DNA from 3 places in the Priestia sp. LL-8 genome. Region 2 is predicted to be linked to each of the others. Evidence: riboswitches for the same ligand, from Rfam matches in the RefSeq annotation. Region 2 holds a riboswitch; each other region holds the start of a gene.
The links. A riboswitch is a leader RNA that binds a small molecule or an ion and turns the genes downstream of it on or off. The one in region 2 is predicted to bind thiamine pyrophosphate.
Positions count from the first base shown of each region.

Region 1: it holds a riboswitch for thiamine pyrophosphate, as region 2 does, so the genes downstream of both, thiC (phosphomethylpyrimidine synthase ThiC) here and thiM (hydroxyethylthiazole kinase) in region 2, are expected to answer to the same signal.
Region 3: it holds a riboswitch for thiamine pyrophosphate, as region 2 does, so the genes downstream of both, U9R83_RS02800 (thiamine phosphate synthase) here and thiM (hydroxyethylthiazole kinase) in region 2, are expected to answer to the same signal.

Region 1 covers NZ_JAZAQH010000001.1:422,218-425,499, forward strand. The annotation lists gene thiC (phosphomethylpyrimidine synthase ThiC) at 1-1,484, opposite strand, end outside; TPP riboswitch at 1,598-1,712, opposite strand; gene U9R83_RS02295 (hypothetical protein) at 1,794-2,084, opposite strand; gene U9R83_RS02300 (undecaprenyl-diphosphate phosphatase) at 2,542-3,282, shown strand, end outside.
Region 2 covers NZ_JAZAQH010000001.1:2,091,681-2,094,962, reverse strand. The annotation lists gene U9R83_RS10610 (pyridoxamine 5'-phosphate oxidase family protein) at 1-398, shown strand, start outside; gene thiE (thiamine phosphate synthase) at 427-1,071, opposite strand; gene thiM (hydroxyethylthiazole kinase) at 1,085-1,891, opposite strand; TPP riboswitch at 1,966-2,074, opposite strand; gene U9R83_RS10595 (MFS transporter) at 2,266-3,282, opposite strand, start outside.
Region 3 covers NZ_JAZAQH010000001.1:525,985-529,266, forward strand. The annotation lists gene U9R83_RS02785 (fluoride efflux transporter FluC) at 1-374, shown strand, start outside; gene crcB (fluoride efflux transporter CrcB) at 375-764, shown strand; gene U9R83_RS02795 (hypothetical protein) at 822-1,037, shown strand; TPP riboswitch at 1,196-1,297, shown strand; gene U9R83_RS02800 (thiamine phosphate synthase) at 1,420-2,043, shown strand; gene thiO (glycine oxidase ThiO) at 2,027-3,154, shown strand; gene thiS (sulfur carrier protein ThiS) at 3,151-3,282, shown strand, end outside.

The DNA of each region.
Region 1 (3,282 bases), 1.7 Mb from region 2:
TTATCGCGTTTTTGTGCTCCTGGATGGCCTTTTGCTAGGTCAGCGGCATGAGCAGCAATTTTGTAGGTAATAACCCCTTCTCGAACGTCTTCTTTATTTGGAAGACCTAAGTGTTCTTTTGGCGTTACGTAGCAAAGCATAGCTGTCCCAAACCATCCAATCATTGCAGCACCAATACCTGATGTAATATGGTCATAGCCTGGAGCGATGTCGGTTGTAAGCGGTCCAAGAGTATAGAAGGGAGCTTCTTGGCATATTTCCATTTGTTTATCTACATTTTCTTTGATAAGGTGCATAGGGACGTGTCCAGGACCTTCAATCATAACTTGTACATCGTGTTTCCAAGCAATTTTAGTTAGTTCGCCAAGCGTTTCTAATTCACCGAACTGTGCCTCATCATTAGCATCTGCAATGGAACCAGGACGTAGCCCATCGCCAAGGGAAATAGAAATATCGTATGCTTTACAGATTTCACAGATTTCTTCAAAGCGAGTATATAAAAAGTTCTCTTCATGATGAGCTAAACACCACTGCGCCAAGATGGATCCTCCGCGTGAAACAATACCTGTCGTACGTTTCGCTGTTAGAGGAATATAGCGTAAAAGAACACCTGCGTGAATAGTAAAGTAATCAACACCTTGTTCTGCTTGTTCAATTAATGTATCGCGGTATGCTTCCCACGTTAGATCTTCTGCTACGCCTTTTACTTTTTCAAGCGCTTGGTAAATAGGAACGGTCCCTACAGGAACAGGCGAGTTGCGGATAATCCATTCGCGTGTTGTATGGATATCTTTTCCTGTTGATAAATCCATAATTGTATCGGCTCCCCAACGCGTTGCCCATGTCATTTTTTCTACTTCATCTTCAATAGCTGAACGAATAGCTGAATTTCCGATATTAGCATTAATTTTTACATGGAATTTGCGGCCGATAATCATCGGTTCGCTCTCAGGGTGATTGATATTATTAGGGATAATCGCACGTCCTCTTGCTACTTCTTCACGCACAACTTCAGGATCCATCTGTTCACGAATAGCGATAAACTCCATTTCGGGCGTGATGACTCCTTTTTTCGCATAGTGCATTTGCGTTACATTTTGATTTTTTTTTGCGCGCAGCGGTAAACGACTAGTGTTAAAGCGCTCGTACTGATCTCTTGGATCACCATCATAATAACCGTTATCCTGTGGCTGAACAGTACGGCCTTGATATGTTTCTACATCGTTTCGTTCTGCAATCCACTTTTCGCGCAGAGCCGGTAATCCTTTTTGTAAATTAATTTCATAACGGGGATCTGTATAAACACCGCTCGTGTCGTATACACGTACGGGACTATTTTCTTCTTCACCAAAAGATCCTGTAGTAGGAGACTGATGAATTTCACGCATAGGTACTTTAAGGTCTTCTCTGGATCCTTGGACATATACTTTGTGACTGTTTGGAAAAGGCTTTTTCATAGAAACTGATACATTTTGTTTTGACATTACATATTCCTCCGGTTTCGCATAAAGTGTAGCTATACCGAACCATAAAAAAATCGGGTTCTGTGATAGACAGAACCCGATGGAATAGGCGAAAAAAGAATAAACATATACTATTCTTTTCAAGACTACTTCCCTCCGCTGGTATAACCCAAATCAGGTTCAAAGGGTTAAAGAGTTTTATTGCACTCTTCTCTCAGTCTGAGCTATCAGACACCCCTAGTAGAAATAACATTCGAATTATTCAATTTACGGCTTAAGTTTACCATCATTCGGTAAAAAATCAACCCTTAATATAAAAAAGCTAGACAATTAGCGTTGTCTAGCAGCGTCGATTGCAATTACAATAGCTGTAATAATATGCATGATAAATCCTAAAAATGGAATCCAAGCAACCAGTGAGGTAACAAGCCCTAGTATGTTTCCATAAGCAGATAACCCGCGTCTATTCGCTAAAATGAGTGTGATAGCATGAAGAATAAATCCAATAAAAAGAGGGGTATAACTAAAGCCCATAACAATCCCAGCGCCAATTAAAGGAATTCCGAGTAACGCTTCATACCCAGCAGTAACCCATTTCATTGTACGTACATTTCCATTCATAGTAAAAAGCCTCCTAAAAAAGATACTATTATATACGAGAAAAGAGAGAAAAAAGTTTCAAATTACTTAGGGGATATGTCGTATAAGCAAGCACTAGTTGATTAAAATGATAGATGACAGTAAAGGGTATGGAAAAAACATAATGATTTAGTCATTTTTTCACACCAAAGAAAAATAGTCTAGATGATTCATTTTTAGCTAAGGGCCCGGAATGTATACCGAACACAGCGACTGCTTTTTAAAACAAATAAAAGCTGATATCTTGTTTTTGGGTTCTAGCATGTAAGGTTTTTATTACAAATTATTAAAGATTCTTATCTTTTTGCAAATACACATTGTATTTCATAGTTTTAACAATTATGATAAAAAAGCAAGTGTCAAAATAGGAAAATAGTTGAGCATGTAAAACGAAGCGATAAGCTTATTAATTTGAAAGAAAGGCAAGGTATATAGCTTTATGTGGGAAATTATTGTAGCAATCATTTTAGGGATTGTAGAAGGTTTAACAGAGTTTGCTCCTGTTTCGTCAACTGGGCATATGATTATTGTGGATGACCTGTGGTTGAATTCAAAAGAATTATTTTCATCTCCAGTAGCTAATACATTTAAAATTGTTATTCAGCTAGGGTCGATCTTAGCAGTAGTTGTTATTTTTAAAGATCGTTTTATTAATTTATTAGGATTGGGAAAAAAACCAGCTGCTCCAATTGGACCGACAAATCGCTTGAATTTAATGCAGGTAATTGTTGGTCTGTTACCCGCAGGAGTGTTAGGACTTTTGTTTGATGATTACATTGATGAACATTTGTTTTCTTTAAATACGGTGCTAATTGGCTTAGTGGTTGGAGCTGTATTAATGATTCTAGCAGATTTGTTTGGACCTAAACGTCCGCGTGTAGAGACGGTGGACCAAATGTCTTATGGACAAGCACTAGGTATAGGACTGTTTCAATGTATTGCTCTTTGGCCAGGTTTTTCTCGTTCAGGCTCAACGATTTCAGGAGGGGTTCTTCTTGGAATGAGCCATAAGGCAGCCGCAGATTTTACATTTATTATGGCAGTGCCAATCATGGCAGGAGCAAGCGGACTTTCATTGATTAAAAACTGGCAGTACTTCACATCAGATGCACTACCGTTTTTTATTGCCGGTTTTATCAGCGCCTTTATTTTTGCGCTGGTATCCATTCGCTTTTTCCTA
Region 2 (3,282 bases):
ATGAAGTATTAGAAGGAAATCGTGTAGGAACATTAGCCACAGTTGTAAACAACAAACCCCACTCTCGCTATATGACATTTTTCAGCGATGAAGATGGTATCGCTCTTTACACACCAACAAATATCAATACACATAAGGCAGAAGAAATCGAAGCCAATCCGAACGTGCACGTACTATTGGGCTACAGTGGCGAAGGATATGGCGATCAATACTTAGAATTATCTGGGACAGCTGTTCTTCGTACCGGTGATCAATTAAAAGGACGTATATGGAACGATCACATGAAAGAATGGTTTGACGGTCCAAATGACCCTGAGTATGTTGTTCTTGAAATTACGCCAAGCGAAATTCGCTTTATGAATGAAGGCGAAGAAACTCCTCAAACTGTTCAGCTATAATAAAAAAAGCGCACACTGTGCGCTTTTTTTATTTTCCTACCGCTTCTTTCAATTGAGCTGCTTTTTCTTTTGGAGACGCTGCTAAGCTAATCGCGGTAATAATAGAAACGCCATCTGCACCTGCTTCTACTACTTGTTTGGCATTTTCAGGCGTGATGCCACCGATTCCTACAATTGGAAAGTCAATATTCTGGTTTCGCACTTCTTCAATTAATTTTGTACCTTGTACTGCTTTTGCGTCTTTTTTTGTAGAAGTAGGAAAAACAGGTCCCATTCCTACATAATCCGCCCCGTCTTTTATCGCTTGCTGCAGCTCTTGTACATTATGAACAGAGACGCCCACAATTCCTTTTCCTATTTTTTCTCGAACAATATGAGCTTTTTCATCTTCTTGTCCAATATGAACGCCATCTGCTTGTAAGCGGATCGCTAAGTCAAGATCATCATTCACAACAAAAGGAACGCTGTGCTGCTGACAAATTTGCTGAAGTTCTTTCGCCAGCTGATATTTCGCTTCTCCTGTTAAGGCACCCTCGCCTTTTTCACGAAATTGAAACACGGTAACGCCGCCTTCAATTGCTTCTTTTAATACTTCTTTCGGATCTTTTTTACAGTTATTGCTGCCCATTATAAAATAAACTTGCAGCAGCTTTTTGATTTCTTCGTTTGTCATTTTCCGGCTCCTTTTAACGTTGATGTACTCTTGCATATGATTCAATATCCTGCCCAGATAAAAGATGAAGCTGGTTTAACAGCTCAATTTGAAAGCTTCCCGGCCCTTCTTCACCTTTTTTCGCTGCGGCGATTTCACCTGCCACTCCGTAAAAACTTAAAGCAGCAACGCTTGCCTCGACATATTCTTTGTCTACAGCAGCGAAAGCTCCTATAATTGATGTCAACAGACATCCAGTCCCCGTCACTTTAGTAAATAACGGGTGACCGTTGTCTACTGTATACGTTGTGTTTCCATCCGTGATTACATCTTGTTTACCCGTAATAACAATCACTGTATCTAATTTGTTCGCCGCTTTCTCAGCAAGTTCAATGACGTCTCCTTGCCCTTCTAATGAATCAACGCCTTTAATGAGCCATGACTCGCCTACTACATTCGCAACTTCAGCAGCGTTACCACGAATAACTGCAATATTTAATTCTTCTACAAGCTGACGTGCTACTTCTGTACGAAACGGTGTCGCTCCGGCTCCTACAGGATCGAAAATAACCGGCACGCCATTTTCATTTGCTGATTTTCCTGCTATTCTCATTGCTTCTACTTCTTGAGCCGTCAGTGTACCCATATTTAAGACAAGCGCTCCGGCGATTCGAGCCATATCAGCCACTTCTTCCTTCGCATAAGCCATAACAGGTGACGCTCCTAGGGCAAGCAGTCCATTTGCTGTAAAATTGGTTACCACAACATTCGTAATATTATGAATAAGCGGACTTAAGTCTCTTACTTTTTCTAATTGAGCTGAAATTTTACTAATATCCATGTTCTCTCACTCTTTTCATTTAGTTTTAACACTGCAAAAAAAGACAAAAAAGCACCTTGCATGCGCAAAGTGCTTTGGTATGTACTCACATTCCCTGCGCTGGCATTATCCAACAGGTTCAAATGGTCAACAGGCGCCCCTGTACTCTCAGCCTGCCCCGCGCAAGCTCCCATACTATTCTTGTTACGTTTAAAGTTTACTATTAACCCTTTTTATTTGCAACCATTTCACTGTTTTGCCGATAAAATAAAGCTTCGCTATAGGCTGAGTGGTGTTGTAAATCTTACAGCTTTACTAAAAGCATCATTAAAAGACCTCCAGTAAGCTACTGGAGGTCTTCTATCCCCTAAAAATTCTATCATTTTTCCTTCTCGTTATTTCTCTTGAATCGCTTGATTTCTCACAGCTGTTTTTCGGTCCTTCCCTGCTCTTAAAGATAAAAGAAAACAAAGCAGCAGTACAAGTGCAGCTGATACGTACGGATAATTAATGTTTATATCAAAGAGAAAGCCTGCGACAACGGGTCCAATAATATTCCCAAGACTTGTATAAGCAGAATTTAGTCCGGCTACATACCCTTGGTCGTCTTGTGCCATCATCGACATTTGCGTGCTGATTGCCGGACGTAAAATATCTGTTGCTAAAAAGACGATAAATGTTACAACAATAATAAGCCAGTACGTGTGCACAAATAGCGTAAGTAAAATAAAAAGTCCCGTCATCATCAAGCAAAACGAAATCACTCTTTTTTCACCGAACTTATTTAAAATCCAGCCAAAAATCGTAACCTGCACAACAGCCCCTGCAATAGAGCCAAACGTAATAACAAACGCAATATCTTTTGGCGTAAAGCTAAATTTATGATCCACAAATAGTGAAAAGATCGTTTCATAATTGGATAATCCAAACGATGTCACAAAAACGATAATTAAACTCAAAAAATAAGGTTCTTTATAGGAATTCATAAGCTGCAGTAGCAGACGCTCTTGCTTTGGATTTTCGTTGCTTACAGAATCTTGTACAGGGCGGGACTCTGGCAAAACAAACAGCGTAATCACTGCTGCTAAGCCCCCTGCTACTGCGGCCATATAAAACGGTACGCGCATGCCGTATTCAGCTAAAAAGCCCCCGATACCGGGCCCAATAATAAATCCTGTTGTAATCGCCGCCGTCACATAGCCCATTCCTTTAGCACGTTCTTTAGCAGACGTCACGTCCGCTGTATAGGCCATAACAGCAGGCATAATAAGCGCGGCCCCGACCCCGCCTAGCATTCTCGATACAAATAATAAGAGAGGTGTACTCACTGAACCAAAGAACCATTCAGACAGGGCAAAAACAATCATTCCCGCTACAATAATTTTCTTTCTCCCTAACGAATCTGATAACCG
Region 3 (3,282 bases), 1.6 Mb from region 2:
TTGCCTTTGGTGCTATCGCTGGTACATATGCACGTTATTTTCTAAATCTTTCCTTATTATATACGGGGTATCCAATAGGAACAGTAATTGAAAACCTATTAGGTAGCTTCATATTAGGACTATTAACGGGATTTTTTGCATGGAAACAGCCAAAGGAATGGATCAAGCTTGGACTAGGCGTGGGCTTATGCGGCGGTTTTACCACGTATTCAACGTTTGCAGGAGACTTCGTTTCTCTCACTCAGCATTATTTATGGGGTGGAGCCATTTATTTCATTGTCTCTTTAGTAGGTGGAATCCTTTTTGCTTTAGCAGGCTATCTATGCGGTGAAGCGGCAGGAAAAAATTTAGTAAAAGTACATGAGGTGAAGTAAATGAGCATAGTGAGCTTGGCACTTGGGGGGGCAGCTGGAGGCATATGCCGTTATCTTTTGGGATTAAAGGTTACAAAAACAGCTTCAAATCCTCCTTTTCCAGTATCAATGCTGTTTGTTAACTTGCTTGGTGCGTTTGGACTTGGTCTTTTTTACGGTAGTTATTATGGAAAGGTTCCGAGTCATGCTTATAATGATTCAATATTTCTAATGATCGGCATTGGTTTTTTCGGGGCTTTTACCACTTTTTCAACGTTTAGTGTGGAAACCGTGCAGTTAATTCGAGAAAAATCTTATCAGAAAATGTTGGTGTACGTGGGGATTTCAGCATTTGGAACAATTGGTTTATTTACAGTCGGTTTACTGGCAGGAACGTTTTTATTTAAATAAAGAGAACGTTTCTAGTAGTTTCTAGTAGGGAAAAACAAAAAGACGGAGAAGTAGAGAATGGATAGAAAAGCAGAAGTTTGGAAATACATTTTGTTGATTGTGGCTGTTGCAGGTCAGATCATCGGTTTTTTATTTTTATTTATAAATGTTGTGGCGGCATTTATTTTTTACGGTTTTTATATTCTAACTTTTATTATGTTACTCCTGCTGTTTATATGGGATCGGAAAAAGGAAAAAGACAAAGAAGAATTTGACGACTATACCGATTACTAACCATATAAAAAGCAGAATGGTGCGGTGCGCCGGGCCTCTTAGTAAAGAAGCTTAAAAGATACATCTATAAAAGGAAGAGAGCCGTAAGAGCATAAAGAGATATTGTATTTACATCTAGTTGTGTTATAATTTTAAGTGCAAAAACAAAATCAATAAATAGCAATCACTAGGGGAGCTTTTTGAAGCTGAGACGAATGTATTTCGGACCCTTTGAACCTGATCTGGTTTGTACCAGCGTAGGGAAGTGGCGATCATGTTTACATAACGATACATGCTAACCACTCTACGTTGTAGGGTGGTTTTTTTGTATGTAATAAAGCCCTCTACACAAGATAAAGTGATTGAAATTTCTCTTTATTCTGAATGGAAAGGTTTCGATCATATGGATATTCCTAAATTTCATGTCATTACAACAGATAAGCAGCCAATTGAAGAGGTTCGGGACATTTTAACGGCTATCGTGCCTTTTGCGGGTGCCATTCATATTAGAGAAAAAAAGAAAACGGCAAAGCAGATTCAATGTTTACTAGAAAGCCTGCCATTTTGTCGCTCTAAAATGATTGTAAATGACCGAGTTGATGTAGCGCATGCTTTAAAAGCAAAAGGGGTGCAGCTTGCCTATCATAGTTTAGACGTTTCGTGCGTTAGAGACGCATTTCCTTCTCTTATTGTCGGAAAATCAGTTCACTCTGTGGAAGAAGCTCTAGAAGCTGAAAAAGATGGAGCTCACTATATTCTATACGGACATATTTATTCAACTCATTCAAAAAAAGAATTAAAAAGCCGAGGGATAGCAGCGTTAAAAGAAGTAGTAGACGCTGTGAAGATACCAGTTATTGCGATTGGTGGAATTACACCTGTAAATGCCAAAGAGGTGCTGCAAACAGGAGCACACGGTATAGCTGTGATGTCTGGTGTCATGCTTGCGCAAGATCCGCTTAAAGCAATCAAACAATATTCTCATATATGGACATCTGGAGGTGGAGAAAATGAAGCAGCATTATGATGTACTGTTAGTCGGAGGAGGCATAATTAGCTCTTCTATCGCTTATCATTTGTCAAAACAAGGAGCGTCAGTAGCCATTCTTGAGCGCAATCAAATTGGTTGTGAAGCTTCAAGTGCAGCTGCTGGTATTTTAGGTGCTCAAGCTGAAATTGATGAAGAAGGTCCTCTTTTAGACCTTGCTATTAAGAGCAGAAGTATGTTTCCTGAACTGGTGAAGGAACTAAAAGAAAAAACGGCAATCGACGTAGAGCTTATTCAAAAAGGCTTATTAAAAGTCGCTGTAACAGAAGAAGATGCACACGTATTAAAGAAAAAAGCCGATCAGCATCATCAATGGGACAAAGATGTAAGATGGATCGACGTAAAAGAAGCGCGGTTGTTAGAACCGGGGCTCTCTCCAGACATATACGGAGCCATTACAATACCTGGAGACGGCCAGCTAGCTCCGGCTAAGTTAACACATGCTCTTGCTCATGGAGCCTTGTATCACGGAGCAGATGTATTTGAATACTGTGACGTTCATTCTCTTATTACGGAAAATGAAACAGTAAAAGGTGTACAGACGTCTAAAGGCTCTTTTTATGGAGAAAAAGTAGTGATCGCAGCAGGCTCATGGGCTAAACGTTTTATTTCTTCTGAACATTTAGGTCAGGTATTTCCTGTAAAAGGAGAGTGTATTGCTCTTCAAAGTCATAAGCCGCTGCTTTCTAAAACGATTTTTTTAGATGAAGGTTTTTATTTAGTTCCAAAGGCTGGTGGAAGAATCGTAATCGGGGCAACTAAGCTGCAGCATGATTTTACTAAGACCGTTTCTGCACAAGGTATTCAATTTCTGCTGGATAAAGCTGCTGTGCTTCTGCCGGCTATTAAAGAAGCCACATTTGAAAAAGCATGGGCAGGTCTTCGTCCACAAACAAATGATGGCTGGCCTTATTTAGGAGAGCATCCTGAAATAGCGAATCTACACATGGCGTTTGGCCACTACCGAAACGGTATTTTATTAAGTGCTGCAACTGGAAAAATTATGGCTGATGCTTTGGTAGGGAAAGAGCCGAATCATTCATTTTTTACATCATTTCAGCTAACGAGAGTAATGGAGGGAGTTCATTGAATCTAATCATTAATGGTAAGACCGTTACTGTTGGAGATGAAATTGAAACGGTCGAGCACTTGTTGCAGGCTCAGAACCTGCATGAACGAGTGGTAATTGTTGAGCTAAACAAGAACATTTTACAAAAA